Regions from separate parts of the Mesorhizobium sp. LNHC221B00 genome, predicted to be linked through region 2. Evidence: riboswitches for the same ligand, from Rfam matches in the RefSeq annotation. Region 2 holds a riboswitch; each other region holds the start of a gene.
The links. Region 2 has a riboswitch for thiamine pyrophosphate ahead of thiC (phosphomethylpyrimidine synthase ThiC). Riboswitches for the same ligand answer to the same signal wherever they lie in the genome.
Positions count from the first base shown of each region.

Region 1: another riboswitch for thiamine pyrophosphate. It lies ahead of X741_RS142710 (YkoF family thiamine/hydroxymethylpyrimidine-binding protein); the one in region 2 lies ahead of thiC (phosphomethylpyrimidine synthase ThiC).
Region 3: another riboswitch for thiamine pyrophosphate. It lies ahead of thiB (thiamine ABC transporter substrate binding subunit); the one in region 2 lies ahead of thiC (phosphomethylpyrimidine synthase ThiC).

Region 1 covers NZ_AYWR01000023.1:62,381-72,203, reverse strand. Annotated here, with positions in the region: gene X741_RS142685 (tetratricopeptide repeat protein) at 1-2,997, shown strand, start outside; gene X741_RS142690 (hypothetical protein) at 3,043-3,783, shown strand; gene X741_RS142695 (ABC transporter substrate-binding protein) at 3,852-4,868, opposite strand; gene X741_RS142700 (ABC transporter ATP-binding protein) at 4,861-5,628, opposite strand; gene X741_RS142705 (ABC transporter permease) at 5,625-6,377, opposite strand; gene X741_RS142710 (YkoF family thiamine/hydroxymethylpyrimidine-binding protein) at 6,487-7,095, opposite strand; TPP riboswitch at 7,086-7,199, opposite strand; gene X741_RS142715 (hypothetical protein) at 7,384-7,698, shown strand; gene msrA (peptide-methionine (S)-S-oxide reductase MsrA) at 7,744-8,286, opposite strand; gene X741_RS142725 (glycosyltransferase family 39 protein) at 8,476-9,823, opposite strand, start outside.
Region 2 covers NZ_AYWR01000011.1:344,143-353,965, forward strand. Annotated here, with positions in the region: gene X741_RS01000000166810 (hypothetical protein) at 1-193, opposite strand, end outside; gene X741_RS1000000169855 (hypothetical protein) at 397-570, shown strand; gene X741_RS150750 (hydroxymethylpyrimidine/phosphomethylpyrimidine kinase) at 592-1,353, opposite strand; gene X741_RS150745 (thiamine phosphate synthase) at 1,344-1,949, opposite strand; gene X741_RS150740 (thiazole synthase) at 1,946-2,719, opposite strand; gene thiS (sulfur carrier protein ThiS) at 2,721-2,918, opposite strand; gene thiO (glycine oxidase ThiO) at 2,887-3,888, opposite strand; gene thiC (phosphomethylpyrimidine synthase ThiC) at 3,885-5,720, opposite strand; TPP riboswitch at 5,824-5,940, opposite strand; gene X741_RS150720 (acetyl-CoA carboxylase biotin carboxylase subunit family protein) at 6,164-7,468, opposite strand; gene hemA (5-aminolevulinate synthase) at 8,039-9,250, opposite strand.
Region 3 covers NZ_AYWR01000004.1:317,458-327,280, reverse strand. Annotated here, with positions in the region: gene X741_RS158475 (ABC-F family ATP-binding cassette domain-containing protein) at 1-486, opposite strand, end outside; gene X741_RS158480 (thiamine diphosphokinase) at 488-1,132, opposite strand; TPP riboswitch at 1,220-1,334, shown strand; gene thiB (thiamine ABC transporter substrate binding subunit) at 1,378-2,376, shown strand; gene thiP (thiamine/thiamine pyrophosphate ABC transporter permease) at 2,628-4,253, shown strand; gene thiQ (thiamine ABC transporter ATP-binding protein) at 4,246-5,064, shown strand; gene X741_RS158500 (M48 family metalloprotease) at 5,384-6,790, shown strand; gene X741_RS158505 (RNA polymerase factor sigma-32) at 6,806-7,669, opposite strand; gene X741_RS158510 (amino acid ABC transporter substrate-binding protein) at 7,992-8,765, shown strand; gene X741_RS158515 (amino acid ABC transporter permease) at 8,884-9,564, shown strand; gene X741_RS158520 (amino acid ABC transporter ATP-binding protein) at 9,561-9,823, shown strand, end outside.

The DNA.
Region 1 (9,823 bases), on a different contig from region 2:
GGCGACGTCGCAGGCGCGATAGAGTCATTCAGCTTCGCGATCCAGCTGGATCCTTACAACGCCGAAGCTTTTTACGACCGGGCGTTCGCCGAAGCGTCGCAAGGAAACCACGCCATTGCCGCCAGCGACTGTCGGCGCGCCATCGAACTCGACCCGACGCGCGCAGGCTCTTGCAGCCAACGCGCTCCTGGCGAAACAGCTCCGCTGCCTGTCACGGAGACAAGAAACCCGGCAGCCGCAAAAGCCTTGCTTGAACGCGCCGAAACGCGGCTTGCAAAGTATAGTATCGAAGGCGCACTTCTCGATTTCGATAAGGCGATCAGCCTCGATCCGGAGAGCGCTGAAACCTATTTCAGCCGGGCCGCCGCCAGGACACTGAAGGGCGATACGGCCGGTGCGGCGGAGGATTGCCGTCGCGCCGCCGAACTCGATCCAAAATGGGCGGCAGGCTGCAGTGAACGGGTTGCGGGCAACGAGAGCAAGTCGGCTCCGCCGCCGGACACACAACAGCCGAAGCCGCGAGCCGTCGTTCCGAATATTACGGCCACACAAGACACGCTGGCCGCGAGGGCCATGGAGGCGACCGATCCGCAAACCCTGGAAGCGGTCCTTGGCGGCGATGCCTTCCTGGACATGGGCAAGTACGACCAGGCGATCGGCGCCTACAACCAGGTGATCTCGCTCGATCCGAACGACCGGTTTGCCTATTTCGGCCGCGGCAAGGCCTGGGCTGCCAAACGCGCTTACAAGCAGGCGATCGCAGACTACGACAAGGTCATCGAACTCGCCCCGAATTTTGCCGCGGCGCATCTTCGCCGGGGTCTCGCCAAGGTTACGTCAGGCGATGCCGAGGGCGCGCTTGCCGATTGCAGCCGGGCTGCAACACTCGATGCAAAGGCGCGCGACGCATACTTCTGCAAGGGCATGGCATGGCAAGCGAAGGGCGACGCTGCCGGCGCGGTCGCCGCTTATTCGGCGGCGCTCGAGATCGATCCGAAGGATGACGCGAGCTATTACGGGCGCGGCATGGCGAGGGCCGGCAGGAAAGACTATGACGGCGCCATTGCCGATTTCGACAAGGCGATCGAGCTTGATCCAGGCAATGCGGACTATCTCGCCAGCCGCAGGGCAGCGGTGGCGACGAAAGCCGAGCCGCAACCCGGCGCCGAACCTGCGGTCCCGCAGGACGTCGACCATGATAGCCAGCCCGAGGCCAAGCTTTCGACCGCTGAGATGGCGAAGCTCATTCAGGCGACCGACCCGCGCGTTCTGGCCGCGGTACGGCACGGCGACAGCCTGTCGGATGCCGGCAAGTATGACCAGGCAATCAGCGCGTATGGCAAGGCGATCGCGCTCGACCCGGACAGCCCCCTCGCCTATTTCGGCCGCGGCAACGCCTGGAACGACAAGCGCGCCTATGATCGGGCGATTGACGACTATGACCGCGTGATCGAGCTCCTGCCAAATATGGTCTCTGCCTATGTTCGCCGAGGCATGGCCAAGGCCACCACCGAGGATGCCGAAGGTGCCCTCGCCGATTGCGATCGGGCCGCCGCGTTCGATCCGAAGCTGGTGGATGCCTATTTCTGCATGGGCATGGCATGGCACGTGAAGGGCGATGCCCAGCGAGCGATCACAGCCTATTCGGCGGCGATCGAGATCGATGCCAAGGATGCCCCCAGCTACTACGGGCGCGGCATAGAACGGGCCGATAGCAAGGATTACAGCGGCGCGATTGCCGACTTCGACCAGGCGATAAGGCTCTATCCGGGCAATCCGGACTACGCGGTCGTCCGCAAGGCGGCCGTGGCCGCCTTGAAGAAAGGCGGCGCCGCGCCGCTCGCCGTCGGTTCGGATCCCAGGAACCTCCAAGCCTTCATGGATCGTGGCGATGCGTTCTACGATAAGGGCAAATTCGATCGCGCCATCGCCGAATATAGCAAGGCGATTGCGCTCGACCCAAGGAAAGCCTCGGCCTATGTCGGCCGCGGTACGTCGCTCGTCGCGAAAGGCAAATATGACGCAGCCATCACGGACTACGGCAAGGTTATTGAACTCTATCCCGCTTATGTCGACGCTTACATCGGTCGCGCCGTCGCCTGGAGCAAAAAGAACGAACTGGATCGTGCCGTCGCGGACTACAGCCGCGTGATCGAACTCGACCCGCAATATGCTCCGGTTTATTTCGGGCGCGGCAGCATCTGGTTCACCAAGGGCGAGTACGACCAGGCCATTGCCGACTACGACCAGGCGCTGAAGCTCGATCCAAAGCTGGCCCTCGCCCGCAAGGGCCGCCAGATCGCCATGGCGGCGAAAGCGAACGCCTCAAAAATGCCAGGCAAAGCCGTTGGCGAGGCGCCGACCAAGCCAAGCAGCGCTTCGCCAGCCGCGCAGGCGTTCAGCAAAGGCTGGACGCTGCATGAGAAGAACGACTATGACGGCGCCATAGCCCTGTACGGCAAGGCGATTGCATTCTTTCCGGCGTTCCACGACGCCTATCTGGCCCGAGCAATGGCCTGGGAGGCCAAGCGGGACTACGCTCATGCCGTCGCTGACTACAGCCAGGCGATCGCGTTCAATCCGAATCGTGCCGAGACCTACTACGACCGCGGCCAGAATCTCGGTTTCCAGGGAGATTACGACGGTGCGCTTGCGGACTACGACAAGGCCATCAGTCTCAATACCAGGGACGCAAAGGTCTATGCCGATCGGGGCCTCATATGGATGGGCAGACATGAGGACGCCGCAGCGCTGCGCGATTTCGAAAAGGCGCTCGGCCTCGACCGCAAGAACCCCTTCGCCTATTTGGGCCGGGGCGTGATCCGGATCAGCAAGGCGGGTTATGACGGGGCCATCGCCGATTTGAGCCAGACGATAAAGCTCAAACCAGATTTCGCCACCGCCTACAAAGTGCGCAGCAAGGCGTGGGACGCCAAGGGCAACCACAAGCGTGCCGAGGCCGACCGCAATAAAGCGTTGAGCCTCGGCGCGAAATAGACAGTTTAGGGAGGGTCGGCGATGGCGCGTTGGAGAGGCTTGGGCGTGACGGCGGTCGCCGCTTTGTCTTTCGTTGCGGTAAAGATATTGCCTTGGGCGCTCGGCTTTGCCGGCGGCAAATATCTCTACCAGACAGTGGCGGGCTCGCCCGATTCGCAGACCCTGACCACAGCTCAGGTGAGCGAACAGATTCAGAGCCAGGGAAGCCAGATATTCATGGCAATCCAGCAGGAGTTTCCAGACGACTATGACGCCGTCGTGGAAAAGATCACTGCCGTGGCCAGACTTGGAAACGTGGAGCAAGTGCGAAACACGAGCAGGATCGCGGTCGCCAGCCTCAGGCAAAAATATGCATCCCTGCTGTCTTCGTCCCCAGACAGCAATGCCGCCGAGGCGCTGCGTGCACAATTGGCCATGCTCAACCATGTCATGGCGCGGGAAACCGCAATCACTTGCAACAACTACCTTCGCAACGGGCCGGACGCGCTCAGCATGCCGGATCAGGACTTTCTGACCGACATGGACAAGATCGGAGCCACCCTGTTCCACGCCTTCGGCGCGGCGAAGAAGAGCGGTCTGGCTGCCGCTTCAGCCAGCGATGAGGACTGGTCACTGCTGGCCGACGCTTTCATCAACGCTGGCGGCACTCCCACCGACATGAATGCCATTGCCAATGTCAGCCCGGAATTCGAAGGTCTCTGCCCGGCAGTCGCGAAACTATATACATCCGCTCTTTCGCTGCAGGGCGAGCCCGGGCGGCACGTCTATGAGATCGCCCGGAATTAGCCAAGGTCTGCGCATCCGCGCGATTGATGAGGACGACCCATCAGTTCCGAGAGCCGGATTGGCCTCCCCTAGCCCAAAGTTGAATTGCTGAAATACTTCGTGAAATCAGGGCGTTGCGTCAGAACCTTGCCATCGGCGTCGCGCAGAATGCCCGCAGCGAAAAGATAGTCGCCGATCGCATCCATCTTGGCCGGATCCATCGTGCCGGTGGCGCCGTTTTCCGCGCGCAGATAGTGCCCGTCGATCAGCACCTTCAGCGAGGCCTCGATCAGCGCCGGATTGGTCAGCGCATCCTTGTTGGCGGCGATGAGCAACGCGGCCGCTTCATCGGGATGCTCGACGGCGAACCGGTAGCCGCGCTGCGTCGCCTCGATGAAGGCCTCCGCAAGCTTAGGGTTCGCTGACAGATACGCCTCGCTTGACGAGATCAGCGTCGTGTGCTCGTCGGGCACGCCATAGTCGGCATAGACGAAGCTGCGCTGATGGACGCCTTTGAGTTCGGCCTCGACGCCCTCCCAGGTCAAAACCTCCAGCGTGAAGTCGACGGTGCCGTTGGCAAGGGCTTCGTAGGCGGAGGTGCCGAGCGTCACCGTTTCGAAATTGCCCTTGCCGCCATCGTGGCGGATGATGGTCGAGATCAGCGCGTTTTCCCAGGCGCTGCCGAAACCGCCATAGGTCAGGCCGTCAAGGTCCTTCGGGCTCTTGATGTCGCTGCGCGCGGCATTGAACACCAGCCGGCCGGTTTCAGACTGCACTACCGCGTAGACAGCTTTCAAGTCAGCTCCAGCGGTTTTCTGGCTGAACAGGCTAATGGTGCCGTTGATGCCGAAATCGGCGACACGGTTGGCGACCAGCGTGCCGGCGCCGGTATCGCTGTATGGCAGAATGTCGACCTCGAGGCCGGCGCCGGAATAAAACCCTTTGTCGCGGGCGACGAACAGCCCGATGTGGTTGGTGTTGACCGTCCAGTCCAAAGCGACGGTGATTTTCTGCATCGCCGCGAAAGAGCGGCCCGGTCCGGCGATCAGCGGAAGACCGCTGGCGAGGGTAAGCAGCAAGGCCTGCCGGCGCGTCAGATCAGTCATGTTCATGTCCTTTGGAGGGTTGAGGGTTGAGCAAAATGTCGAGGATCTCGGCCTCGAGTGCGATGGCCTGGCGCGCGGCGGCACCGGTCGGGTCGCGCGGACGCGGCAACGGCACCCTGATCTCGCGCAGCACACGGGCCGGGCGCGTCGACAGCACATAGATGCGGTCGGACAGGTATACGGCTTCGCGCACATCGTGGGTAACGAGCAGTGCCGTCCAGCGATGATGCCGCCACATCTGCTCGAGCCAGCGCTGCATGGCGGCGCGGGTCAGTGCGTCGAGCGCGCCGAACGGCTCGTCGAGCAAAAGCATGTCGCGCTCCTGCACAACGGTGCGCAACAGCGCCGCGCGCTGGCGCATGCCGCCCGAAAGCTGCGCCGGAAAGTGCCGCTCGAAACCGGCAAGCCCGAATTCGGCGAACAGCGGCGCGACCCGCGCCCGTGCTGCCTTGCGCTTGATGCCTTGCACTTCGGGCCCGAGTGTCGCGTTGTCGAGGATGCGTCGCCACGGCATCAACGCATCGCGCTGTGGCATGAAGGCAAAATGCCGGCCATGATCGTCGAGCGGCGCGCCGTCGAACAACATCTCGCCTCCGCCATGTTCAGCGCCGGTCAGAAGCTGGAACAGCGTCGACTTGCCGGCGCCCGAAGGCCCGAGGATCGAGACGAATTCGCCGGCACCGACGTTGAGCGAAATGTCGGCAAGCACGTCGAGCCCGCCAAACGCCTTGCGCACATGTCGCAATTCGAGCCGGCTCATCTTCGCGCCGCCTTTGCCGCGGCTTGCTTGCCCGCGGCCCGTTCCCAGGGCATGGCAAAGCGCTGCAGCAGCACCGTCAATCCGAACAGGATGAGAGTAAGCGCGGCGCTGACGCCGACGGCGGCCAGCACCAGGTCGGGGCGAAAATTGTTCTTGGCGTTGAGCATGTAGATGCCCAGCCCTTTGGCGGCACCCGCATATTCGGCAAAGATGGCGCCGACAACGGCATAGGTGATGGAGATTCGCAGGCCAGCGAAGAAATATGGCAGTGCCGAAGGCAGCCGCGCCAGAACGAAGACGCGCCAGCGCCCTGCCCCCATGGCGCGTAGCATCTGGCCGATCTCGGGCTCGGTTGCCTCGTAGCCCTCGACCAGCGCCACCAGCATCGGGAAGAAGGTGACCAGCGCCACCAGCATGATCTTGGGCGCCAGCCCGAAGCCGAACCACAGCACCACCAGCGGCGCGATCGCAACCAGCGGCAAGGTCTGGCTGACGATGAAGACGGGAAAAAGCGCGCGCCGCAGCGGTTGGAAGAAGTCGACCAGCATCGACAGCGCGAAAGCGGCGCTGAGTGAAAAGACGAAACCGATGAGCGTGGCGCGGATAGTGGGAACTGCGTTGTCGACCAGCGCGTCACGATTGAGCATCGCCTGCTCAAAGACACGTGAGGGCGCCGGCAGCGTCGTCGGCTTGATGCCGGAATAGGTAGCGTAGAGTTCCCAGGCCACGAGCAGCAGCCCGACCGACATTATGGCCGGCACTGCCTTGGCGAGGATGCCCGCGAGGTGACGCGGCCGGTTGAATGACGATGAGACCACGAGAGGACAACCTTGACGGTCGCGCATCGGCGCGAGCGGTTCAGACAGCGGTGGGGCTGTTGGCGGAAACCGTGACGTCGAGGGTTACATGGCCGGCACCCGGCCCGAAGCGGCAGAAAGCTTCGTTGAGCGCCGAAAAGATCGCGCCCGTATCGCCGCGCAGTTTGGTGCAGAAATTCTTGGAGCGATCGTAGACGCCGGACTGTTTCAAGAAATCGATGCAACCATAGATCTCGTCCATGTGGTCGCCGGTACCCATCACATAAAGCGAGAATTGCGCCGCCGCCGGCTGGCCGGTGGCGACCGCGCCATGCACGGCTGCGATGGCGGCTTCCTTGCGCGGGCCGAGCGGCCCGACAGGCCCGCCGAAGGCCTCGGAGCGGCAGATCGGATCGTCCGGCTCGCCTGGGCAGCCACGCGAAATGGCGGCTGACAAAACGCAATGCTTGCCGCTGCGCGCGGCCTCCACGAACAGGTCGCGCAGAGCCGGGAACAGCACTTCGGGCGGCCCGACCAGCAAGGTCGAGATGTCGTCGGTCTCGATCCTGAGCCGGTCACGATAGGGATCGAGCGCACCGAGCGCGCCCAAAATGACGCCGACGAAATCATCGGCCATGGGATATAGGGAAATCTGTGCGCCTGAAAACATAGCCCGCCTCGCTCCGCTGGTATTACCCAGATCAGCTTCTAGGGTCTGTGGGCTTGCCGCCCCCGTCTCAGCCCCGACCGTACGGAGCACCCCTGTGGATGGGCGCGTTAAAGCACCATTCGACCGATTGGGGAAGCCGTTTTTTTCAGCGAACTGCGCCAAAAGCATTGCGCCAGAGCGGGAGCGGTTGGCTCTGCCGGCGCGAGAATTTATCGGGAACCTTCACCAGACCGAGCGGTTGTCCTACCAGTCGCGACGCGACGAGTTCACAGAAAATGGAGACAAACCATGTTCATGAGAATCCTCGCAGCTTCGACGCTCACCATCGGCCTGGCCACATCGGCCATGGCGCAGAGCAATGGCACAAGCGGCACCGACGGAGCCGGTAGCGGCAGATCGGTCACGGTCGATCCTAATACGCCAGCTTCGCCGAACACGGTCGACCCGTCGGTGACCAACAGCACGACTGGCACGCTGGATGATATGAATTCCAACGCGGATCGGAATTGCCCTGCCCATCCACAGGGCGCGCAGCCCGATGCCAATGGCACGTCGCCGGGCACCACAGCGCCGACGGTTAACGACAACCATTGCGGCAAGTAGGATTTGCAATGAGAAGAAGCCGCGGAGCGCTCGCTCCGCGGCTTCTCAAATCCTGTCGCATGGCTGAATCCATGGCACCGCTTTTTCTCGAACCGGCAGCTTCCAGCCTGGCCTGACGAAATGGCAGGTGTAGCCGTTGGGATATTTCTCCAGATAATCCTGATGCTCCGGCTCGGCCTCCCAGAAGGCACCAGCCGGCGCGACTTCGGTGACGACCTTGCCGGGCCACAGCCCAGAGGCATCCACGTCGGCGATGGTGTCCTGTGCGACGTTCTTTTGCTCGTCGCTGGTATAGTAGATCGCCGAACGGTAACTCATCCCGACATCGTTGCCCTGTCGGTTGCGTGTCGTCGGATCGTGGATCTGGAAAAAACGCTCCAGCAGCGTCCGATAGCTAATCACGGCCGGATCGAAATTGATCTCGATCGCCTCGGCGTGCGTGCCATGATTGCGATAGGTGGCGTTTGGCACATCGCCGCCCGAGTAGCCGACACGAGTCGAGATGACGCCGGGATAGCGCCGTATCAGATCCTGCATGCCCCAGAAACAGCCGCCGGCAAGCACTGCGCGTTCGGTCGAAGTCGCCATGTCACCTCTCCTCAAAAAGCAATTCACAGAAAACGGACCGCGGTTCCGTCTTGAATTGCACGACAACAAATTGGATTTCCCATAAATGGGCATTGTCGGCGACTTCGTCCAGTCGCCCGAACGCGGCGCCGGCAGTGCGTGCGGCCATGCACCGACGAAATAGCACGACGCGGAATGGAATCGTGGACTTCAGCTGTGCGGTTGTCCAGTCGGGCCGTCGACAGCAACCGGCAGGCGCGCGCCGGGCGGGATGGCGGCAAAACTGATCGCCACCGGCGGCGCCTCTTGCGACCAGTTGAAAAGGACGGTCTTGACCTGAATGTTGTCCAGCCATGCGTGCAGCTGCGGTGGCACGCGACTGCCCGGCCAAACCATCAGCATGCCGTGGTCGTGCAACCGCTTCGGTGTGATCCAGGGTGCGAACCGCATATCGAGGTCGGTGAAAATCGACGGCTTGTCATAGGCATTGAGACCCGCCAGCATCGCCAGATTGGTGTCGCCGCCGACGATGTCGAGTCGGCCGGGCACAGCCGCGTGCCAGACCGCCTCGGCCTCGTCTGAGATCGGTCGTGCCGGCCAGCAAACGGCGTCCATGCGCCCGCGCACATTGCAGTCCGTCCAGCGGATGGCCGCATAGGCGCCTGACATGCCGATGATGCAGATGAATGCGCAGATCGTCAGTTTTCGCATCTCTGTGGCGCCAAGCCGATGGCTCAAGAACGCGAGCGCGACGACGCCGACAAGATTGTACATCGGCGCGCCCCAGGCTTCGCCGGTGCCGGTAAACAGCGAGGCGACCATGACCAGCGCCGCGGGCCCAAGGCCCATCCACATGAGATAAACACGCGAGCCGCGCTCGACGGGCTCTTGCGGAGCCGGCGAGTGCCGCAGCAGCCCTGATATCGCCAGCACCAGCAAAAAGCCGGAGAGCCCGGCCATCTGGACACCGGCATAATAAAGGCGCGCTCGGTGTTCGGTCACCCATTCGTCACGACCGGCGAAATAGGTCAGCGGCAGGAAATCGATACGGTAGAGCTCGACGGCCAACGGCGTGGCGACGGCGAGAAAGACGGCAAGGCCAAGCCACGGCCAAGGTGTCGCCAGCCGGCTGCGCGCGCGCGCATCGGACAACAGCCACAGAGCGCCGAAGGCAAGCAGCAGGCCGGTGGAGAATTTGGCATAAAGCCCGACGCCCGAGACCAGCCCGAGCGCGAGCCACCAGCCCGGCCCGCCACCACGGCCCGCGCGCCAAAGCAGCCAGCAGATCGCCGCCCAGAACGGCATCTGCGCATAGTCATGATTGAATTGCGGGGTCGGCCAGCCAAAGAAATAGACCGACGGCATCAAAAGTACGGCAGCCAGCGCCCGGCTTTGGCCCAGCATGTCGCGGGCCAGCAGATAGACCAGGATGAAGGTCGCGGAGATGGTCAGCTGGGCGAGCAGATATTGCGGCCAGCGGAACGATCCGGTCAGAAGATGGCTGGTCTCGAGCAGCCAACCAGGGAGCTGCGGGTGCTTGTAGGTCAAAAGCACCCAT
Region 2 (9,823 bases):
CGAGCGTCTTGAAGTAGTCCGTGCTTCGGACTTTCCAGCCGAAACTTTCCAGGAGGTCTGCAATCTTGGCGAAATCCGCTGACCAGACCTTCGCAGCTGCCGTATCCCCTCGATGCCAGTTTCGTAATTCGCGGACCAGCCAGTCCCGCAGCTGTTTGTCCCACTCGTGGAACATCCCTGCGGTGACACTCAACCGGGTTTGGTCGCGTATGCCGCTCAGGAGCTGGTAGAACTCAATGCCGGCGTCGCGAGCAGCCTCGTAGAAATCCCCGGAATCGTCTCAAACCGGCCTTTGCTTTGCTCCAGCACTGCGGGGCCAGATCCGGCGGCCCCCGCCGCGCTGAAATGCCTCGCTCCTGCGGCCTCACACTCGCCAGGAGGCACAAGTGCATCCCCATGCGTGACTGGCAGTGCGCTTCGCCGCAGGAAGAGTCCCGTTACTTTCCCGGCCTGGCAGGGCAGCTTGTCTCGGCGCCGCTGAATTCCGATCTGCAAAGCGGCCTCATCCCGTCACGCGCTGTGAAAAAAGGGCAGGAGGGCTACGGCTTCCATTTCAGCGTCAGCCGCTGAACGCTTGAGCCGGCTCTACGGCTATTCGGCTGGGGTTTTCCGAAGCTTTTCTAACACAAAGAGCTTGCCCTGGCGCACGGCGTACTCGATTGATTGCGCCTTTGCCAGATGTGCCGCAATCGAGCTGGCCAGCATGCAGCCCGTCCCGCGCATCGATGCGGCAAGACGCGGCGTGTCAAAGCGGACTGGTTCGTGATCGGGGCGCAACAGAATATCGGTTGATTGCGGTCCCGATGCATGGCCGCCCTTGATCAGCAGGGCCTGCATCCCGGCCACCAGCAATTCTTGGCCTTGCCACACTACGCCGTCCTCATCCACTGCCCGCTCCGAGCCAACAAGGAGTGCCAGCTCGAAGAGATTGGGGGTGACCAGACGGCAAAATGGCATCAGATCGCATTTCAGGGCGGCGATGGCGCCGGCTTCCAGGAGCGCCCGGCCTGACGTCGAGGCCAGCACCGGGTCGAGCACTGCCGGCACCTGCGGATTTTCGCGCAGCACTCCGGCAACCGCAATGACGATCTCCACCGTGGCGAGCATCCCGATCTTGATGGCCGCCACTTTGTTGGCCTGCAGCGCGGCGCGCATCTGATCGGCCACAAGATCGGGCTGCGAAGGATGGATTTTCATCACGGCTTCGTGCGTCTGCACCGTCAGCGCTGTGACGGCCAGGCAGGTGCGCACGCCAATGGAAGAGATCGTCTCGATATCGCGTGCAATTCCAGCCCCACCGCTGGAGTCTGATCCGCCGACCACGAGCACATGCGGTTCTCGGCTCAGCGCCATGGCTTTGTCTTTTCGATCCATTCTCGCGTGCGCGCTTCGGGATCGGCATTCAACGTGATGTCGGTGACCACCGCCGCGCTGTCCGCACCAGCCTCGAAGACACCGTCGAGCCGGTCGGGGTTGAGGCCGCCGATGGCGACCAATGGGATCGGCGCCACCCGATGCTTCCACGCGCTGATCCGCGCGAGCCCTTGCGGCCCCCATTTCATCTGCTTCAGGATGGTGGGATAGATGGGGCCGAGCGCGATATAGTCGGGCTCGGCAGCGATCGCCGTTTCCAGTTCGGGATGATCGTGCGTGCTGAGCCCGAGCTTCAATCCGGCGTATCTAATCGCCAGCAGGTCGGCCGCAGCCAAATCCTCCTGGCCGAGGTGGACGAAGTCGCAGCCTTCCTCAATTGCCGTGCGCCAATAGTCGTTGACGATCAGTTGGCAGCCATGGATCGCGCAGACGTCGTTCGCGCGGCGGATTTCCGACCGCAGCGTGGTCTCGTCCCTATCCTTGATGCGCAACTGAACCAGCTTGACGCCGAGCGGGACCAGCCGCTCGACCCAGTCAGCGCTGTCGACGATCAGGTAGAAGGGATCGAGCTTCATGAAAAAACTGCCCTGCCGATGGTCGGTGTCGATGGCACGGCGACGTCGCGCGGTTCAAGCATACCCGAGCTGAAAGCTTCACGACCGGCCTCGACCGCCTTGCCGAACGCACGCGCCATGCCGACCGGATCGGCCGCCTTGGCGACCGCGGTGTTCAGGAGTACGGCGTCAAAGCCGAGCTCCATGACGGTTGCCGCGTGCGACGGCCGTCCGAGCCCCGCATCCACGATCAGCGGAACATCAGGGAAATGTCCGCGCATCGAGCGCAGCGCCGTGATGTTGATCGGTCCGAGAGCGGAACCGATCGGCGCGCACCACGGCATCAAGACCTTGCAGCCCGCCGCAAGCAGTCGCTCGGCGACGACAAGGTCGTCGGTGGTATAGGGGTATACAGCAAAACCGTCCTCACACAGGATGCGGGCGGCTTCGACCAGACCGAACACATCCGGCTGCAGCGTGTCGTGGTTGCCGATCACTTCGAGCTTGACCCAGTTCGTACCGAAGACTTCGCGCGCCATTTGTGCGGTCGTGACCGCTTCCTTGACGGAGTGGCAGCCAGCAGTGTTGGGCAGGATTCTGACACCAAGCGAGCGGATCAACGACCAGAATTTTTCGCCGGCCCTGCCGCCTGCCATTTCACGGCGCAACGAGACGGTCACCACCGCCGTGCCCGATGCCCTGACTGCATAAGCAAGGATGGCCGGCGAAGGATATTGAGCCGTGCCGAGAAGCAGGCGGGAGGGAAGCGTCGTTCCAAGAAGGTCGAACATGCTAGCCTCCCTGCATGGCCGAGAGGATTTCGATCCGGTCGCCGTCGTTCAATTGGAATTCCGCCCGGTTGGCTTTGTGCACGAGGTCGTTGTTGACGGCGGTCGCGAGCCAATCGCCCTCATAGTCAAGCGCGGCAAGCAGCTCGGCCAGCGTGGTGGCGGCAACCTCATGCGCTTCGCCGTTGACCATCAGTTTCATGAGCAAGCTCCTTGGTTCTGTCTTGACTGAAAACCAGGTCGGCAGCCTGGCGCGCCATGGCGGGAGCCAGGAGAAAACCGTGACGATAGAACCCGTTGATCGCGATGATTTCACCCTTGGTTTCGACGCGCGGCAAATTGTCGGGAAAGGCTGGGCGGACGCCGACACCGGTTTCAACGATCTCGGCCTCGCCAAAGGCCGGGTGGAGGGCATAGGCGGTACCCAACAGTTCCATCATCGAACGCGCCGTAACCGGTCCGACGGACTGGCTTTCAATCATCGTCGCACCAATCATGAAACGGTGGTCGGTGCGCGGCACTGCATAGAGTGGAAAGCGCGGATGCAGCAGCCTGACGGGGCGCGACAGCGAGATATCAGGGGTACGCAGGATGAGCATTTCGCCGCGAACGCCGCGCAGCCAGTCATTTTGCGCCGCCATTCCCGTACAGTCGATCTGAGGATCGAAACCAAAAACATGCCGGGCGTCGGCGCCGAAGTGGAATTCAACACCCATGGCCGCGAGCTTGTCATGAAGTGCTGCCATCGCCTGGCGTGGATCAAGATGGCCCTCATCGGGGAAGAGCAATCCGCGGCGGAAGCGGCCGGCTAGGTCGGGCTCCAGCAAGGCAATTTCATCTTCCTCGACGCGCCGATAGCCCGTCGTGCGGCTGGCGAACCGGTCGAGCTCGCCCGCATCGCGCGGCGCGGCCAAGACCAGCGTTCCCCGTCGTGCTACCAAGCCGGGCGTTGCGGCGTCCCACCAGTCGGCGGCGTCACGTCCGAGATCCAGCACCGGCTGCTCGGCGCTTTCACGCTCGCACCACGGCGCCAACATGCCACCGGCGAACCACGACGCATTGCCGCCAAGGGCAGGCCTTGTCTCGGCAACGGTAACCACCGCGCCGCGTGCGGCGAACTCGAAGGCGACGGTGAGGCCGGCAACGCCGGCCCCTTTGATCAAGACCTTCATGATGGCTCACGTGGCTGAGGTATGAGCGGTGCGCCGGTCTCGTCCGCCGGCAGGTAGAGATCGCCGCCTTCGCGGTATTTCGCCGCCATCGCCGCCATGCCCTCTTTTTGTGCCTCGGCGCGTATGTCGTGAGAGATACGCATGGAGCAGAATTTCGGCCCGCACATCGAGCAGAAATGCGCCACCTTGTGCGCCTCCTTGGGCAAGGTCTGGTCGTGGAAGGACCGCGCCGTTTCGGGATCGAGCGACAGGTTGAACTGGTCCTCCCAGCGGAACTCGAAGCGCGCGCGGGAAAGGGCGTCATCCCTGACTTTCGCCGCCGGATGACCCTTCGCCAGGTCGGCGGCATGGGCGGCTATCTTGTAGGTGATCACGCCGATCTTGACGTCGTTGCGATCGGGAAGACCGAGATGCTCCTTGGGCGTGACGTAACAGAGCATGGCGGTGCCGAACCAGCCGATCATGGCAGCCCCAATGCCTGAGGTGATGTGGTCGTAGCCCGGCGCGATGTCGGTCGTCAGCGGTCCAAGCGTGTAGAACGGCGCCTCGCCGCAGACGGCGAGCTGCTTGTCCATGTTCGCCTTGATCTTGTGCATCGGCACGTGGCCGGGCCCCTCGATCATCACCTGGCAATCCTTCGCCCAGGCGATCTTCGTCAGCTCGCCGAGCGTTTCCAGTTCGGCGAATTGCGCCGCGTCGTTGGCATCGGCGATCGAGCCCGGACGAAGGCCGTCGCCGAGCGAGAAGGAGACGTCGTAGGCTCTGGCGATGTCGCAGATCTCCGCGAAGTGCTCGTAGAGGAAGCTTTCCCGGTGATGGTGCAGGCACCATTTGGCCATGATCGAGCCGCCGCGCGAGACGATACCCGTGACCCGGTCGACGGTCAGCGGGATATAATGCAGCCGCACGCCGGCGTGGATGGTGAAATAGTCGACGCCTTGCTCGGCCTGTTCGATCAGCGTGTCGCGGTAGACCTCCCAGGTTAGATCCTCGGCAATGCCTCCGACCTTTTCGAGCGCCTGGTAGAGCGGCACCGTGCCGATCGGCACCGGCGCGTTGCGCACGATCCAGTCGCGGATGTTGTGGATGTTGCGGCCGGTCGACAGGTCCATCACCGTATCGGCGCCCCAGCGGATCGCCCACACCATCTTTTCGACCTCTTCCGCCATCGACGATGTGACGGCGGAGTTACCGATATTGGCGTTGATCTTGACCAGGAAATTGCGGCCGATGATCATTGGCTCGCTCTCGGGATGGTTGATGTTGGCGGGAATGATCGCCCGTCCGCGCGCCACCTCGTCACGCACGAATTCGGGCGTGACGAAATCGGGCAGCGTCGCGCCGAAAGCCTCGCCGTCGCGCTCAAGCTTGCCGTGCAGGATCTCGCGACCAAGGTTCTCGCGAATGGCAACGAACTCCATTTCGGGTGTGATGATGCCGGCGCGCGCATAGGCAAGCTGCGTCACCGCCTTGCCTGCTTTGGCCCTGAGCGGTCGGTGGCGGATGGGAAATTCCGGCGTCAGGCGTTCGCCCGTCGCGAATCCGTTGTCCTCCGGCCGGACATGGCGGCCGTCACAGTCCTCGACATCGCCGCGGGCCAAGATCCATTCGTGGCGAAGCCGGGCCAGGCCTTTTTCGATGCTGGTTTCGACAGCCGGGTCGGTATAGGGGCCCGACGGATCGTAGACGGTAACGGGCGGCTCGCCGGCTGTCGGATGGACGGAGATTTCGCGCATCGGCACCCTGATCTGTGGGTGGAGAGCGCCCGGCTTGTGGATCTTACGCGAGGCGGGCAGCGGTCCCGTCGAGACGGCGGGGGTGAGGGCATTCATCTTGAGGCTCCTTTGCTCTTGCATTGGAGACCCAGTTCTGTGCCGGAAGGATGAAAAGACGCTTCTGTCGACCTGCCGAAACAGGACCTCGGGCGTAAACTCCCGCAAAGCGCTTGCACCGTCCCTACGCCAGTATGAACTGGATCAGGTTCAACGGGTCACTGCGCCGCGAAAGCCAGCAGTATCTCAGCCCCTTGCCGGGACTCCCCTGGTGAATGCCTCAGGTTGAACGGGCCGGGGTTGTCTTGTCAAGCGCATGTTCGTCCTGCGGCGGCGGTGGGCGGCAATCAAATTGGGCCCAAATTGGGCCGACGGCCTCGCCACGGGTCGCGGAGAAGTTCCGCGGGAGATAGGGCAGGTGTGGCCAAAGCTGCATTTGCCTCGTCAAACTTGATGTGACATTGACGTAGACGGAACTGCTGCGTTTCAAGGATCTTAAGCCGTCAATGCCTGATCGGAACAGAACTGGTGGGCCGCCCGAACGCCCCACAAACATCGTGCTCTCGATCACCTCCTATTGTCGCCGGAAAAGGGGTGATCGACCAATCGATCAAGTCGACCGCTCGCTGAAGGGCGCCCTCGGTTTCAGCACGGCTGGGCGAAGTGGCAATGACATGTCCAATCCAGTCTCGGAAATCCCCCTTCCTGACGATCGGTGTCTTGGGTTCAACATTCAATTTGACCTCGGCCACACCTGATATAGCAGCTGCCTGAGTGTCGCCACCAATCCAGTCCAGGGTGCCATCTTGATCAGGAAGCAGGAATCGCGCGGCCGCAGTATGTGAATGCTTTTTGCGCAGATCCCATTCCTCGCCAATGACAAGCTTGATGTGCTCGGTGACGAGGTCGACACCGTAAGCTAACTGGACCAGTTGAGGGTCGGGCGCGCCACTAAGACGCGGATTGACTTCAATGACAACTGGACCGCGTTTCGTGCACCGGAGTTCAATGTTAGTTGGCCCCCAGCCAAGGCCGAGAGCCCGCAAACAGCTCAGCGAAACATCGGCGATGCGCTCACGCTCCTGATCGGTTAGCAGGGCCGGATATGTCACCTCACGTATGACGAAATGGGGGAGGGGACCAAAGTCATTGGCGCAAATCGCAACGACCTCATTCCCCATAACATTAATGCTATAGAACGGGCCCTGTGCGAATTCTTCGACGAGTATTTTCGGTGTAGACCGCCATATGTGCTTTCCGCCCAATAGATAGGTCGTATGTTCGGCTACGTCTTCGAGGCTGCGGCACAATCGGACACCGATGCTGCCGCTGCCTACTGCCGGCTTAAGAATCACGGGCAGGCCGATCTCTGCAGCCGAGCTTTCTACCTCCGCCGCATTCGTTGCCAACCGATAAGCCGGTATTGGAACGCCGGCCTGCGCGAGGAGTTGGCGTTGCTTGAATTTGTCGCAGCTTCGTTCAATCGATTCAGGGTTCGGTCCCGGTAGATCGAAATGCCGGCAAAGCTTGCCAACTGTCGCATAGATCGATTCATGGTCCCCGGCAAAGCCAGTAATGCCAGCAATGTCGTGGGTAGCACGCAGCCGCGAACATTCGCGGACCAACGCTTCGAGATTGCCAGTGTCGACACGGATTGCCTCAACGTTTTCCGCCGAAAGATAGTCGTACCGAGGTGGATCAGCCGTCAGAGTAATTGGATGAAGACCAAGACACTGAGCCGCTTGGACGTATAGCTGACCAGTACCCCTATGGCCTTCGACCAATATGAGCGCTCTTCTTCTTACCATTGCTGTTAATCCCGATGTTGCGTGCTGGCGGCGGTCCGAGGGTACCGGCGTCACTTTTATGGCCGTGCCGGACCTCAGACTCGCGGTGCCGTACCATTGTCAACGACTGACGGTTGTAAAAATCTTGTAAATTGATTTGAAGGATCTGTTGCAGCGTTGTTGATTAGGGCGGCGTCGGAGGCTTGCTCCGTTCAAACCAGGTTAGCTGGGGTTGGTGTGTGATCCCGTGGGCCTGGGCGTGACCTACCCCTCGGGTAGGGCACGCCAAGCCACATCAAACTCGCAGCACAAGAACATGCGCTCTGGTCATACCGGCTCATGGTGAGCCCTGAATCTGGAACCGGCCCGATGTGTAAGCAGCGAGTCGTCAAACGGCCCCATTCAATCATGGAGTCACATCATTTAAGATCGCGAAAGCTGTCATTGCGGGTTACGGAACTGCTTTCCGTTGACATTCGAAGATGCGATCGGGCGTCAGAACCGGATCGCGGACCGCCGCTTCCACCTCGGCGAGCCCGGCTGATATAATCAGGTCTGAGGCTGCGCGCCCTGTCGTTCCCAGCATTTACATTAGGCAGCCTTGCCAAGATTGTCCCGCTGCAGAACCTGCCTGAGCGCATCGACGAACGTCCGAATATCTGTCGTACTATGGGCAGGCGTAACCGTCACCCTGAACCGCTCGGTTCCCACCGGAACACTCGGCGCCAGAATTGGCTGAACGTATATTCCATGCTGATCTAGAAGCTGGCGGGACGCTTCCTTGCAACGGAATGGATCACCAATAAGCACAGGAATGATGTGGCTTCGGGTCGGCATGACGGGGATGCCCGCCTCTTTCAGCAATCCGACTAAAAGTTTCGTTTTCCGGTGCAGATCAATTCGTTCTGAATCTGAATCGCGAAGATGGCGCAGCGCTGCCAGCGCACCAGCCGCTAGGGCTGGCGCAAGCGCCGTGGTGAAAATGAAACCGATCGAGAAGCTTCGTATGCTGTCAACAATGGAGGCAGGTCCGGTCACATAACCCCCCATCGAGCCGAACGCCTTACCTAGCGTTCCTTCGATGATGGTTGGACGATCCATGATGCCAAGTTCCGCGGCAATGCCGGCGCCTTTCGGACCGTACATTCCCGATGCATGAACTTCATCCAGAAACGTCATTGCGCCAAATTCGTCCGCCATGTCACAGATATCTTTGATCGGTGAAATGTCACCGTCCATTGAATATACCGATTCAAAAACAATGATCTTGGGTCTTGCAAGATTTACACTGCGCAGAAGCTCCCGCAAATGCGCAACGTCGTTATGCCGGAAGACGCGCTTTTCGGCCCGGCTGTTGCGGCATCCACTAATAATTGAAGCGTGGTTGTGCTCGTCAGAAAAAATAATTGTGTCCGGCATCAAAGATGCCAATGTACTCAATGATGAATCGTTTGAGCTGAAGCCGGAAACAAAAATCAATCCTGCTTCCTTATTGTGGAAACCTGCAAGCTCCCGCTCGAGCAACACGTGATAATGGTTGGTGCCACCAATGTTGCGGGATCCTCCCGATCCTGCGCCGTTGGCATCGATGGCGCGCTTCATTGCCGATAGCACTTTGGGGTGCTGCCCCATACCGAGATAATCATTAGTGCACCAAATGGTTATCTCTTTTCGGCCGTCGGGCCTATTGAGCCAGGCCTTTGGGAAGTTGCCAGACTGACGCTCCAGATCGGCAAATTCACGATACCCGCCACGGCCTTTGAGTTGCTCGATTCTTCCGGCGAAATACTGCACATAATCCAAATCAATCTCCTGTTGGGAAGCCGTTTTTCGGCGCGCTCAGTGCTGCTTCACAGCGCACCTGCGCCGGCCCATCGCGTCGCATCCCTCGACAAGCACCAGCAAGATTGGATTTCGACTACGCGCTTGATCTTGCGGGGGTTTCGGCCGCTCCAGCTAATTCGGGTAACGCGCCCCAAAGTGCAAGTGAAGAGAATGTTAAATCTATTTGTTACTGAAATGTTTGAAATTGCATAGTGTCGCAAGGGATTTCATAATTCTGGCCAGTCGTCGTTCGATTCCTGTCGCGGCCTTGTCAGAGCTGCGCTCGGCGGGCTTTCGGCCCGAGAGCCGCAATGCGCGAGGGCCGCGTCTTGTCGCGCAACAGCCCTTGAAGCCCTTCGGCGGCGAAACGCTCTGCAAACGCCATACGCAGCTTTTGGACTTGCTGGCCTGCCGGATCATCTTGACGGTGCCGACGTCATCGTCGGTCCAGCCGGTTCGGAGTCGCCTCAGAATCGGAAATTTCTGCCCATCAGACTGGAAATTGACATGTAAGCTTCCCGGCTCCTTCAGATGTCATCATCTCTCGCACAC
Region 3 (9,823 bases), on a different contig from region 2:
AAGCTCTTCTTCCAGCCACTCGATGACCGACAGATCGAGATGGTTGGTCGGCTCATCAAGCAGCAGGATGTCCGGTTCCGGCGCCATGACGCGGGCAAGGGCGGCGCGCCTGGCCTCGCCGCCGGACAGATCGTTCGGCCGCTCCTCGCCCGTCAGGCCGAGATGCTCCATCAGATAGCTGGCGCGGTAGGGATCATCGGCGGGGCCGAGGCCTGCCTCGACATAGGCGCGGACCGTCGCGAAGCCTTCCATGTCGGGCATCTGCGGCAGATAGCGCACCGTCGCCGACGGTTGGCGGAACACCTCGCCGTCCTGCGGTTCGATCAGGCCGGCGGCGATCTTGAGCAGCGTCGACTTGCCCGAGCCGTTGCGGCCGACCAGCGCGATCTTGTCGCCGGCCGAAGCGGTCAAGGCGGCGCCATCGAGCAGCGGCGTGCCGCCGAAGGTCAGTTTAATCCCGTCGAGATTGAGAAGAGGCGGGGCCATGTCAGCTTTCGGGCAAGGGATAGGGATGAGCGAGCAGCAGCGCGCGGCCATGGCCGAGCGCGATTTCGAGGCCCCCCCTGACCTCGTTGGAGATGGTCAGCGATGAACCGAAGGCCACCTCGACATGGTTCAGCGGCCATTTGGCGCCGGTGACGGTCAGGCCGGCGAGGTCTGAAAAGCCGAGGATCGAAAACAGCGTGCCGTCGGCATAGTCGAAGCCCGCCTTTCCCAACAGCAAGGGCACGCCTTCCTGGGCGCCGCTGGTCAGCACCACTCCGGTGCCGGTCTCGGCCAGCCGCAGGGCGAGCGACAGATGCAGGAAAGCATGGTCGGCCCGTTTGCCGCCGAAAGCGCCTGCCAGCACCAGCCGGGTCGCGCCGCGCGCGAGCGCGGCGGCGATCGCCAGTTCGCCATCGGTCTTGTCCTTCTCCGGCGGAAAGGTCTGGCGGGGCACGGCGGCCAGATCGTCAGGCAGATTGGCCGGCACCGAATCGAAATCACCCACCCAGAGTTCCGGGACAAGGCCGAGCAGCCGCGCATGGCCGATGCCGGCGTCGGCGGCGATCACGCGGCAGCCTTCGATCTGGCGGTCGAGCCGCGGCGTGCGGATGAGATCGCCGCCAAGCAGGATGGTGAATGTGCTCATATCGTGTGGCCCTTACCAGCCCGACACGCGAAACGGAAGGCGGCAAACTCCCACTTGCGCGGTTCATTGGCCCGGCCTATGTGTCGAAACGCTCTAACGGGGTGCCGGACGCGATCTTCGCGGACCGGCTGAGAGGCAGTCTCGCCAACCCGCTGAACCTGATCCGGTTTGTACCGGCGGAGGGATTAGACGTTTCGGACAGTCCGACGCCTCAATTCCTTTCAACTCGAACGAAGGAGGCGCCGATGCGCACGCTTTTATACTCTCTTGTCTCGGCAGCGGTTCTGGCGCTGTCCGGGCCGGCCTTGGCCAAGGACAAGCTCACCGTCTACACCTATGAAAGCTTCACCGCCGACTGGGGTCCAGGCCCCGTGGTGAAGAAGGAATTCGAGGCCGAATGCGGCTGCGATGTCGAGTTCGTCTCGGTCGCCGACGGCGTGGCGCTGCTCAACCGCGTCAAGCTCGAAGGGGCCTCGACCAAGGCCGATATCGTGCTCGGCCTCGACACCAATCTCACCGCCGACGCCAAGGCGACAGGCCTGTTCGCGCCGCATGGCGCGGTCAGCGACGTCAATGTGCCGGGCGGCTGGAGCGACGATACTTTCGTCCCCTTCGACTATGGCTACTTCGCCGTCGTCTATGACACGCAGAAGCTGAAGACACCGCCCAAAAGCCTTAAGGATCTGGTCGAAGGCAGTGCGGACGACAAGATCGTCATCCAGGATCCGCGCACCTCGACGCCGGGTCTCGGCCTGCTTTTGTGGGTGAAGTCGGTCTATGGCGACAAGGCACCGGAGGCCTGGGCCAAGCTCAAGGCGAAGGTGCTGACGGTGACGCCGGGCTGGAGCGAGGCCTACGGCCTGTTCACCAAGGGCGAGGCGCCGATGGTGCTGTCCTACACCACGTCGCCGGCCTATCACATGATCGCCGAGAAGACCGAGCGCTACCAGGCGGCGTCCTTCGAGGAGGGCGAATACCTGCAGATCGAGGTTGCCGGCATCACCACCACGGGCGCCAAGAACCCGCTGGCGGCAAAGTTCATGGCCTTCATGACCAGCCCGAAGTTCCAGGACGCTATCCCCGAGACCAACTGGATGTTCCCCGCCGGCAAGACCGACAAGCCGCTCAACCCGGCCTTCGACAAACTGGTCAAGCCGACCAAGACCTTGCTGTTCAGCCCGCAGGAGGTCGCCGCCAACCGCAAGGCCTGGGTGGACGAATGGCTTTCGGTGATGAGCAAGTAGGGTTCAAGTCTCGTCGGATGTTTGCGCCAAGCCGCCCCCCTCTGGCCTGCCGGCCATCTCCCCCTCAAGGGGGGAGATTGGCAGTTTTGGCGCCTAGCCAAGTCCAGCAGCATTGGAGAATAGCGAAAGCCTCCGCGTGCGCAATCTCCCCCCTTGAGGGGGAGATGTCCGGCAGGACAGAGGGGGGTGGGCTCGGCCTTCGCCAGGTATTTCCTTCGATCGATACCCACCACAGTGTTGGGTAGCGCGAAATGCATACGCGCCACCCCACCGACCCCCGCGTCAGCGCCGGCATCATCGCGCTTTCCGCGATCGCGCTGCTGATCGGTGGCGCGTTTACCGGGTTGCTCGTCGAAGGCGCTGACGATTTCTCCGGCGCTTGGGCGGCCTTCGATCCCTATCTGCTGCGCGTCGTGCGCTTCACGCTCTGGCAGGCCGCCCTTTCGACACTTCTGTCGGTCATGCCGGCGCTGTTCGTGGCGCGTGCGCTGTCGCGGCACCCGCTCTTCCCGGGCCGCGCCTTCATGCTGCAGCTCTTCGCCGTGCCGCTGGCGTTGCCGGCCATCGTCGCGGCGCTCGGGATCCTGGCGCTTTACGGCCGCGCCGGTTATTTCGCCGGCCTGTTCGGCGCGGTCGGCGGCCAGGGCTGGCCAGGCATTTACGGCCTGTCCGGCATCCTCGTCGCCCATGTCTTCTTCAACCTGCCGCTCAGCACGCGGCTGTTCCTCGAGGCACTGCAGACCATTCCTGCCGACCAGTGGCGGCTGGCGAGCCAGCTTGGCATGGGCGCGGGGCCGGCGTTCCGGCTGATCGAATGGCCGACGCTGCGCGCCGCCTTGCCCGGCGTCGCCGGGCTCGTCTTCATGCTCTGCATTACCTCCTTCACCATCGTGCTGACGCTCGGCGGCGGACCAAGCGCGACGACGCTGGAAGTCGGCATCTATCAGGCGCTGCGCTTCGATTTCGATCCCGCGCGGGCGGTCGCGCTGACGCTGCTGCAGATCGCCTTGACCTTCATCGTGGTGCTGACGCTGACGCGGCTTGGCACCAATATCGTCGGCGACACCAACCTGCCGGTCGCACCGCGCCGTTATCTCTCCGTCAACCGGACCGAGACCTGGCTGAACGCGGCGCTCATCGTGCTGGCGCTGCTGTTCGTTGCCGGACCGATGGCGGCCACGGTGATCGCCGGGCTTGGCGCCGATCTCGGCCGGCTCGCCGGCGAGGCCGCAGTCCGGCAGGCGACGCTGACGAGTGCGGTGCTGGCCTTCCTATCGGCGCTGCTTTCGGTGATGCTGTCGCTGGCCTTGACCATGGCGCGCCGGGCGCTGGCGCTGAACCGCCGCTCTGGGCCAAGGACGCTGCTCGAACACGCCACCGATACCGGCGCGGGGTTCGTCCTGGTCGTGCCGCCGATCGTCATCGGCGCCGGCTGGTTCCTGCTGCTGCGCCATGCCGGCGATGTCTTCGCCATCGCCCCGATCATGGTCGTCACCGTCAATGCGGTGATGGCGATGCCTTTCGCGTTGCGCGCCGTCCGTCCCGCCTATGATGCGGGCAGCGAGCGTCACGAACGGCTCTGCGCGCAGCTCGGCATGGCTGGCTGGGCCAGGCTGCGGCTGGTCGACTGGCCGTCGCTGCGGCGGCCGCTCGCCACCGCCTTCGCCTTCGCCATGGCGCTGTCGCTTGGCGATCTCGGTGTCATCGCGCTGTTCGGCAGTGATTCCGTGCAGACATTGCCCTACCTTCTGCTGGCGCGCATGGGCAGCTACCGCACCGCGGACGCCGCCGGCCTGGCACTGTTGCTCGGCCTGGTTTGCCTGGCGCTGGTCCTGGCAGCGGACCGGCTGGGAAAAGGAATGGCCCGCGATGTCTGACGGGGCGATTGGCAGGAAAGACGGGGCGATTGGCAGGAAAGACGGGGCGATTGGCAGGAAAGGTGTTCCGGTGCGGCTGGATAAGGTTTCGTTCAGCTATGGCGAGGCGCCGCTTGCCTTCGATGTCGCGTTCGCGGCGGCGGAAATCACCGCCATTATGGGGCCGAGCGGCTCGGGCAAATCGACGCTGCTCAACCTGGTCGCCGGGTTCGAGACGCCACGCTCCGGCCGTGTGCTGATCGGTGGGGCCGATGTCGGCGGAGCGCCTCCGGCGGCGCGGCCGGTGTCGATGGTGTTCCAGGAAAACAACCTTTTCGCTCATCTCAGCGTCGAGCAGAATGTCGGGCTCGGCCGCTCGCCGTCGCTGCGGCTGACCGAGGCCGACCGCGCGGCGATTGCCGACGCGCTTGCGCGCACCGGCCTTGCCGGCAAGGAACAACGCTTACCGCGCGAACTCTCTGGCGGTGAGCGCCAGCGCGTCGCCCTGGCCCGCGTGCTGGTGCGCGATCGTCCGGTGCTGCTGCTCGACGAACCCTTCGCCTCGCTCGGGCCCGCTTTGCGCGACGACATGCTCGATCTGGTTGCCCACGTCCATGCCGACCATGGCATGACGGTGCTGTTCGTCACGCACCAGCCGCAGGATGCCTGCCGGATCGGCCAGAATGTAGTGTTTCTGGACAATGGCGCCGTCGCGGCCACCGGCTCCGCCGCCGATTTCTTTGCCGGGGCTGGTCCCGAGGCGTTCCGGCGCTATATCGGTGCCGGTGCTGGGGATGCCGTATCACGAGATATTGCCCGGAAGCGGACATAATTTACGGTCAAACCGGCTTCGGGCGAAGTGGCGCTTGCTTGCCATGGCAGACGTAGTGTGGCTAGGTCCGCCCTATTGGTCCGGCACAGGCCGTGATTTGCCTACAGCATCCGCCGCACGCCCCCGAGGGACGTGTGACGGATGCTGTAGTAGTTTGTTTGCGCATGACAATTCCGAAGATCGCCCCCGATTTTCGCGGTCATGCGCCGGGACCCGAAAGGAAGCCGTTCTGGCGATCGGCGTTGACAGACCAAGATGGAACCCGCTGGCGCGCTTTCTGGCGCTGGCCGGTTTTGCCGTGGCGCTCGCAAGCTGCCAGATGTTCACACCTCCGGCAGTCCAGGAATCCGGCTTCCAGCCGTCCGACAGGCCGATCACGGTCGACAATGTCGGCGCCAACAACAAACTCGCCGAACTGGCCAAGGCGCAGCATCCGCGCATCCTGGCGACCTATGGCGGGGAATATTCCGATCCCAAGCTCGAGCGCATGGTCGCCAAGGTGGTCGGCAGCCTGACCGTGGTGTCGGCCAATCCGACCCAGACCTACCGCATCACCATCTTGAATTCGCCCAACGTCAACGCCTTCGCGCTGCCGGGCGGTTATCTCTACATCACGCGCGGCCTGCTGGCGCTGGCAAACGATTCGTCCGAACTCGCCGCGGTCATCGCGCACGAGATGGGCCACGTCACCGCCAACCACGGCCTGCAACGCCAGCAGCTGGAGGCCGAGGAAGGCCTGGCGACCAAGGTCGTCTCGGACGTGCTCGGCGACAGCCCGACCGCCAAGGCAGCACTGATCCGCGGCAAGCTCAGGCTGGCGCAGTTCTCGCGCAACCAGGAACTGGAAGCGGACGCCATCGGCATCAAGTCGATTGGCGAAGCCGGCTATGATCCATACGCCGCCGGCCGGTTCCTGCAGTCGATGTCGGCCTATACCGATTTCCGCTCGATCAGCGGCGCCACCGATGCCAGCCTCGACTTCCTGGCGACACACCCCAACACGCCGCAGCGCATCGACCTGGCGCAGCGCCATGCCCGCCAGTTCGGCGCGCCCGGCGTCGGCACGCGCGACCGCGATTCCTTCCTCGCCGGCATAGACGGCCTGCTCTACGGAGATACGCCGGAGGAAGGCTATGTGCGCGGCGAGACCTTCCTGCATCCGGGCCTCGGTGTGTCATTCACGGTGCCGGATGGCTTCATCATCGACAATTCCGCGGCAGCGGTGACGGCGACCGGGCCGGGTGACATAGCCATCCGCTTCGACGGCGTTTCGATCGACAAGAACCGCGCCTTGACCGACTACATCCGCAGCGGCTGGGTCGCCGGTCTCGACGACAGCACCGTCAAGCAGGAAACGATCAACGGCAACGAGGCGGCGACCGCGCATGCCGGCGCCGAAGGCTGGCAGTTCGACATCGCGGTGATCCGCGCCGGCGGCCAGGTCTACCGGCTGCTGACCGCGGCCCCCTCGGCCAGCACCTCGCTCGACACGGTGGCACGCTCGGTCAGCGGGTCGTTCCGTATACTGAGCCCTGCTGAAAAAGCGGCCCTGAAGCCGCTGCACATCCGCGTGCTCACCGTGCAGCCGGGACAGACCATGGGCTCGCTCGCCGCGCAGATGGTGGGCGTCGACCGCAAGCTCGACCTGTTCCGCGTGCTCAATGCGCTGTCGCCGGGTGCCGCTGTTTCGGCCGGTGACAAGGTCAAGATCGTTACCGACAAGTAAGAGCCGGCTTCGCGATCAGGCGGCTGTCGCCAGGAACTCCGGATTCTGCTTCACCAGCGCGACCTTGAGCTTTTCCATGGCGCGGGCCTCGATCTGCCGTACGCGTTCCTTGGAAATGCCGAGCGTTTCGCCGAGTGCCTCAAGCGTCGCACCCTCGTCGCTGAGCCGGCGTTCCTCGATGATGCGCAGTTCGCGGGCGTTGAGGGCGGCGAGAGCCGCTTTCAGCCAGACGGAGCGGCGCGCGACATCGATGCGGTCGCTGACGACCTCATCGGGCAGCGGATCGTCCGAGACCAGGAAATCCATCCGCTCGGTGGCGCCCGCATCGTCGGCCAGCGGCACGTTGAGCGAGGAATCCGGAGCCGACAGCCGCGAATCCATCATCGCCACATCGGCTTCGGAAACACCAAGCGCAACCGACACTTCGCGATACAGGGTTTCGTTGGAGAGCGGCTCGGCGCCGTTTGCCAAGCGGGCACGCAAGCGCCTGAGATTGAAGAACAGAGCCTTTTGCGCGGAACTCGTGCCGCCGCGCACGATCGACCAATTGCGCAGGATGTAGTCCTGCATCGAGGCTCGGATCCACCATGTCGCATAGGTCGAGAACCGCACCTCGCGTTCGGGCTCGAAGCGCGCGGCGGCCTCGAGCAGGCCGACATGGCCTTCCTGGATCAGGTCGCCAAGCGGCAGGCCGTAATGGCGGAATTTGGAAGCCATGGAAATGACCAGCCGCATATGGGCGACGGTGATGCTGTGCAAAGCGTTCTGGTCGTTGTCTTCTTTCCAGAGCAGGGCCAGCCGATGCTCCTCGTCACGCTCCAGGTAGGGGGCCTTCATGGCCGCGCGGACCATGGTCCGTCCTGCCGTGTCTTCCATCATGAGGCACTCCCTGGCTCAGGCGATGCGAATAACGAACTGGCAGGGCGTCGGGTTGAAATCGCGGCGTCGTGCCCTAGAACAGCCAAAACTGCCATGCGCGAGAAAAGTTCCGCCCGCGCGGGCAGGCGAGCGGTATCATCCGGGCGATTTCGCAGCGGTTGCCTGGACCATCAGGATGCTGCGAATAAGTCTCCTTCGGAGAATGCGGTTTCAGAAATCCATCATTTTTGAAATCTCGTTCCTTATTTTTTCGACCTGCATCTGTCATTTTCCAGCCCTCACAACATGCCGGGTTGCCGGCCAAGGACGGGATCACAGAAAAATGAAATGGCTCAAGTCGCTCATCATCGCCGGAACGCTGCAAGCCCTGGCTGTCGCATCGGGCCATGCCGGCGCCAATCTCGACCAGATCAAGCAGGCCGGGGTCATCAAGGTGGGCACGGAAGGCACTTACGCACCCTTCACCTATCATGACGCTTCCGGCGCGCTGGTCGGCTTCGATGTCGAAATCGCCAAGGCGATCGGCGACAAGCTCGGGGTGAAGGTCGAGTTCCTCGAGGGCAAGTGGGACGGGCTGATCGCCGGCCTCGACGTCAACCGTTACGATGCCGTCATCAACGAAGTCGGCATCACCGACGCCCGCAAGGCCAAGTATGATTTCTCCGACCCCTACATCGCGTCCAAGGCGGTGCTGATCGTGCGCGGCGACAACACCGACATCAAGACCTTCGCCGATCTCAAGGGCAAGAAGTCGGCGCAGTCACTGACCTCGAATTTCGGCAAGCTGGCCGAGACGAACGGCGCCGAGCTGGTCGGCACCGATGGCTTCGACCAGTCGATCCAGCTGCTTTTGACCGGCCGTGCCGACGCCACCATCAACGACAGCCTGTCGTTCCTCGACTTCAAAAAGCACAAGCCCGACGCCAATGTGAAGATCGCCGCGCAAGAGGAAAACGCCGACTATTCCGGCGTCATCGTGCGCAAGGGCGATCCCGAGCTGGTCGCCGCGATCAACAAGGCGCTGGCCGACATCAAGGCGGACGGCACCTATCAGAAGATCGCCGACACCTATTTCGGCCAGGACGTTTCGAAGTAAGTTTTCCTGGGATGGGCCGGTTGCCGGCCCGTGCGATGCATCCAGCGGCGAGCCGTCTTTGACGGTTTGCCGCTTTTGTCGTGATATGGCTGACGTCTAGCATTCTGGAGGGTCTTTCGTGCCGCACTGGCTGCAACTGATGCTGGAGTCGCTGCCTTCGCTGCTGTGGGCCGCGCTGATCTTCACCGTGCCGTTGACGCTGCTGTCCTTCGTGCTTGGCCTGACGGTCGGCTTGGGCGCGGCGCTCGGCCGGCTGTTCGGACCCAAGCCGCTGGTCGCGCTCGTCCGCTTCTATGTCTGGATCTTTCGCGGCACGCCGCTCCTGGTGCAGCTGTTCCTGATCTTCTACGGCCTGCCGTCGGTCGGCATATTGCTTGATGCCTTCACCGCGGCGCTGATCGGCTTCACGCTCAACATCGGCGCCTACACGTCGGAGATCATCCGCGCCGCCATCGGCTCGGTGCCGAAAGGCCAGTGGGAAGCCGCCTATTCGATCGGCATGACCTGGAGCCAGGCGATGCGGCGCACCATCCTGCCGCAAGCCGGCCGGGTCGCGGTGCCGCCGCTGTCCAATACCTTCATCTCGCTGGTCAAGGACACCTCGCTGGCAGCCGCCATCACCGTGCCGGAGATGTTCCAGGCGGCGCAGCGCATCGTCGCCACCACCTACGAGCCGCTGATCCTCTATGTCGAGGCGGCAATCCTATATCTGGCGATGAGCTCGGTGCTGTCGGCCCTGCAGACGCGGCTGGAGGAACGGCTCAACCGCTATGGCGGCTTCCTGGAGGCACGCTCATGATCGGCCTCACCGACATCGAAAAGCGCTTCGGCGACAATCTGGTGCTGAAGGGTGTGACCGTCGCCATCGACGAAGGCAGCGTCACCGCACTTGTCGGCCCTTCGGGTGGGGGAAAAAGCACGCTGTTGCGCTGCATCAACCTTCTGGAGATCCCGACATCGGGCACGGTGCGCATCGGCGACGAAACGCTGGAATTCCGCCCGGGCATCAAGGTGGCGACCGCCGATATCAGGCGCCTGCGCCTGCAGACCGGCATGGT